2 regions of the Pseudomonas oryzae genome follow, and region 1 is predicted to be linked to the other one. Evidence: predicted binding sites of a transcription regulator. Region 1 holds the regulator's gene; the other holds the start of a gene.

Region 1 (2,398 bases):
GCACTGGTCGGCGATGGAGATGTGCAGCAGATCGAGCATGGGGGCGGTGTCAGACATGGGGCGCTAGCTTAGCCGATCGCGCGCCAGCGGTCATTCCAGACGGCTCGGGCTGCGCCCGTCGACCTCCGTGCGGGTAGCCATGCGCGGTGCCCCGGGCAATGCCGCGTCGGCACGCAGACCGGCCGCCATGAAGGGGACCAGCAGATGCAGCACCTGCTCGCTGGAGGTCTGCACCGCGAATTTGCTGTCGGCGATCCGCCCCAGCGGCTTGATGCCCGCCATGGTAAAGGCCGCGGCACCGAGCATGAAGTGCACGCGCCAGAACAGCTCCTCCGGCGGGATGGGTGGAGCCACCGCGTTCAACAGCTGCATGTAGCGACGAAACACCTTGCCGTACTTGTCATCCAGATACTGACGCACGTGGCCTTGCTCCTGGATCAGCGCGAGCCCCAGCAGGCGCATGAATACCGCGAGGTCATTGTCCAGGCGTGACTCGACGCTGCGCGCCTGTACGACCAGCAACTCGAGCAACTCCTCAAGACCGGGATCGTCCTCCCCCACCTGCTGGCGACGGGTCAACTCGGCGTCCAGAGCCTGACAGAAGGGCGTGAGAAACCGCGCGAAGACCTCGTGGATGAGCGCCTTCTTGGAGCCGAAGTGGTAGTTGACCGCGGCCAGGTTGACGCCAGCCTTGCCGGTGATCGAGCGCAGGGACGTCTCGGTGAAACCTCGCTCGGCGAACAGCTGCTCGGCTGCATCGAGAATCCGTTCGACCGTTTCCGACTGGGCCATGGTTACCCCGCTCTGAAAGCATTCATCGAATATATGAAATTCAACTTTCGTATCAAGCGAGTATGTACGCCCAGTGCGCCCCACGCCAGCGACACGGCCGACAGTAAAGAGGTTTGCCCGCCCTTCAACCCTGTATATACTTCCAGCAACTGGATAAAAAGACAGAGCCCGCCCATGCAGAAACTCACTCCCCGCCAAGGCGAGATCCTGGCCTTCATCAAGAACTGGCTGGAGCTGCACGGCTACCCGCCCACCCGCGCCGAGATCGCCCAGGAACTGGGGTTCCGCTCGCCCAACGCGGCCGAGGAGCATCTGCGCGCCCTGGCGCGCAAGGGTGCCATCGAGATGATCCCCGGCGCCTCGCGCGGCATCCGCATCCCCGACACCGAACCGAGCCTGGGAGAGAACGAGCTGCCGATCATCGGCCGGGTGGCCGCCGGCGCGCCCATCCTCGCCCAGCAACATATCGAGGACAGCTGCCGGATCAACCCGGAATTCTTCCACCCGCGCGCCGACTTCCTGCTGCGCGTGCGCGGCATGAGCATGAAGGATGTGGGGATTCTCGATGGCGACCTGCTCGCCGTGCATGCCTGCCGCGAGGCCAGCAACGGACAGATCGTGGTAGCCCGCATCGGTGAAGAAGTGACGGTGAAACGCTTCCAGCGCCGCGGCAAGCAGGTGCAGCTGCTGGCGGAGAACCCTGAGTTCGCGCCGATCGTGATCGACCTGGAGCACCCGGATCAGGAATTCGTCATCGAGGGATTGAGCGTCGGCGTGATCCGCCGTTGATCACCGGGGCTGCGGCCCCACCCCGTCCATTGCAGACGGGGCACGGGCAACACCCGTGCAGAGCAGGAGTCGCGCGGCTCAGTGCAGCACGCGCGGCTCCTCGCCGTATTCCATGTCGTAATCGCCGTCGGCCAGACTGCCGGCCATCTGCACACCCAGATTGAACATGGCCTTGGCCACCTCGATGTGCTGGCCCTGCAGGAAGGCCTTGGCATCCTCGGAAAATTCGAGCGTCACCAAGGCCTCCTCGTCATCGCCACGGCGCAGGACGATGCGGCCATCGGGTAATTCGACGATTTCCAGAAAGGATGTCGGCATGGCGTTGGGGACTCCGCGAAAAAGGCGGGCATTGTAGCAGCGACGCGCGTCACACCCTAGCACCAAGACGCCATCGGCTTACCATGCGTCGCCTGGCTGCCACCCCGCCCTTCACCACTCGCTCATGCCCTGGCGAAAACGCACGGCCAGGCGCTTGATCTGCTGCTGCCAGTCGAGCAGGGTCGCCAGCTCCAGCTCGGCCTCCTCTGCCACCGCGCCGACGTTCACCGCCGTGATCAACTCCAGGGCCGGATCGACCTTGGCCTTCTTCGCCTCCTGCGGCGGCTCGAACAGGCCGTGGTAGGCAGCCAGCAGGCGGCACAGCCAGCTCTGCCGATCCTGCGCCAGCTCGAACAGCTCGGCCAGCTCGGGACTCGGCGCCGCCGCCAGCACCTCGGCCGTCAGCAACTGCTCGACCTCGGGCACCCTGGCCTGGGACAGGCGATAGAAGCCGGCGATCTCGTGGCACAACCCCAGCAGCGCGCCATACAGATGGAAC
Region 2 (2,398 bases), 2.2 Mb from region 1:
ACGCCGTTTTCCAACACGGACACGCAGGAGTTGGTGGTGCCCAGGTCGATACCGATGATTTTGCCCATATTCACTCTCCCGAAACTTGGATTCCGGCGGCCTCGCGCGGCCGCCCGGATGACTCGATGCTTGGCACTACAGATGGGGATGCCCCGACGGCTTTCAAGGGCATTCCCGGCGATTGATTCACTCGGCCTTGCTGACCACCACCATGGCGGGGCGCAGCAGACGACCATTGAGCAGGTAGCCCTTCTGGAACACCTTGAGCACGCTGCCCGGCTCGACGCTGCCGTTGGCCTCCATGGCCATGGCCTGGTGATGCTCCGGGTTGAACGGCTCGCCGTGCGGATCGATGGCTTCGACCTGGTAGCGCTTGAGGGTGTCGTGGAAGGCCTTGAGGGTCAGTTCCATGCCTTCGCGCATCGGACGGATGGCCTCGTTGGCCGGATCGGACAGCTCCAGGCCGCGTTCCAGACTGTCGACCACCAGCAGCAGGTCGCTGGCGAACTTCTCCAGGGCGAACTTGTGCGCCTTCTCCACATCCTGTTCGGCACGGCGACGCACGTTCTGCAGTTCGGCCACGGCACGCAGGGACTGGTCGCGGGCCTCGGCCAGCTGCTCCTCGAGCGCCTGCACGCGCTGCGCCAGATCGTCGCCGGCGGTTGCCGCCGCGTCCTGCACCTCGGCCTCGGGGCCCTGCGGATCAAGCTTGTGTTCGTCAGCCATGGATGTCTCCTTGAAAACAACGCTCGGGCGCATGGCCCGCGATTCAGTCCGCCTATATGGGGGCGCGCGCGTCCGCTTCAAGGGGGATTGCCGCGACAAAGTTGGCTACTGTATAAATAACCAAGCACTGTACAAATACACAGAACCCATCGCGAGGGCCCGGCCATGCTCGTGCATCTGTCGATCCGCAACTACGCCATCGTCGAACAGCTCGATCTGGAGCTGCGCGCCGGCATGAGCGTCATCACCGGCGAAACCGGCGCCGGCAAGTCGATCATGCTCGACGCCCTGGGCCTCGCCCTCGGCGATCGCGCCGACAGCGAGGTGGTGCGCCCCGGCGCCGACAAGGCGGACATCCTCGCCAGCTTCGACCTCGCCGACATCCCCGAGGCACACGCCTGGCTGGCCGAGCGCGACCTCGACGGCGACGGACCGTGCATCCTGCGCCGGGTGATCACCCGCGAGGGCCGCTCGCGCGCCTACATCAACGGCACGCCCTGCCCGCTGGGCGACCTCAAGCTGCTCGGCGAGCGGCTGATCGACATCCACAGCCAGCACGAGCACCAGTCGCTGCTCAAGCCCGACACCCACCGCCGCCTGCTCGACGCCTATGCCGGCGCCGACGAGCTGGCGCGCCAGGTGCAACTGGCGGCGCAGCGCTGGCGGCAGACGCGCAGCGAACTGCAGCGCCTGGCCGGCAGCGGCGAGGAGCAGCGCGCGCGCCAGCAACTGCTCAGCTACCAGCTCGAGGAGCTGGACAACCTCGCCCTCGGCAATGGCGAACTGGAAGAGCTGGAGCTCGAGCACAAGACCCTGAGCAACGCCGGCGCCCTGCTCGGCGCCTGCCGCCAGGTGCTCGACCTGTGCAGCGAGAGCGACGACGGCAACGTGCTCAGCGCCCTGGGCAGCAGCCTGCAACGCCTGAGCGGCGGGCACGGCCAGCCGGCCGCGCTGGAAGAAGCGATCAACCTGCTGGCCAGCGCGCAGATCCAGGTCGAGGAGGCGGTCAGCAGCCTCAACCGCTTCGTCGACCACTTCGAGGCCGACCCGCAACGCCTGCAGCAGATCGAGGAGCGCCTGGACAGCATCTACAGTCTGGCGCGCAAGCACCGCGTGCAGCCGGGCGAACTGGGCGAACTGCAGCAGCGCCTGCGGGCCGAACTGGATGGCCTGCATGCCGGCGACGAAGCCATCGAGCGGCTCGGCGAGGAACTGGACGCCTACGCCCGCCACTACCAGGCCAGGGCCGGCGAACTGAGCGCGCGCCGACGCGCGGCGGCCGGCCAGCTGGCTGCCGCGGTGGAAGCGGAGATGCAGCGCCTGGGCATGCCCGGCGGGCGCTTCGCCATCGCCCTGCAGCCGGGCGGCAGCGAGGAGCCGCAGGCCCACGGCCAGGAGCAGGTGGAGTTCCAGGTCAGCGCCAACCCCGGCCAGCCGCTCAAGGGCCTGGCCAAGGTCGCCTCCGGCGGCGAACTGTCGCGCATCAGCCTGGCCATCCAGGTGATCACCGCGCAGACCTCGCGCATCCCCACCCTGGTGTTCGACGAGGTCGACGTCGGCATCGGCGGCCCCACCGCCGAGGTGGTCGGCCAACTACTGCGTCGCCTCGGCGAGCGCGGCCAGGTACTCACCGTCACCCACCTGCCGCAGGTAGCCGCACATGGTCACCAGC

What was found. Region 1 encodes LexA, which represses DNA repair genes until DNA is damaged. Its sites were predicted from a motif close to CTGTNTNNNNANACAG; they were not measured.
Region 2: the regulator LexA is predicted to act here: its motif matches at 854-869, upstream of recN (DNA repair protein RecN).

Annotation. Positions count from the first base shown of each region.
Region 1 is NZ_LT629751.1:2,126,598-2,128,995, forward strand. Features, by position in the region: gene BLT78_RS09445 (L,D-transpeptidase) at 1-57, opposite strand, end outside; gene BLT78_RS09450 (TetR/AcrR family transcriptional regulator) at 91-792, opposite strand; gene lexA (transcriptional repressor LexA) at 967-1,581, shown strand; gene BLT78_RS09460 (hypothetical protein) at 1,660-1,899, opposite strand; gene BLT78_RS09465 (DUF6586 family protein) at 2,011-2,398, opposite strand, start outside.
Region 2 is NZ_LT629751.1:4,323,358-4,325,755, reverse strand. Features, by position in the region: gene dnaK (molecular chaperone DnaK) at 1-68, opposite strand, end outside; gene grpE (nucleotide exchange factor GrpE) at 187-726, opposite strand; gene recN (DNA repair protein RecN) at 892-2,398, shown strand, end outside.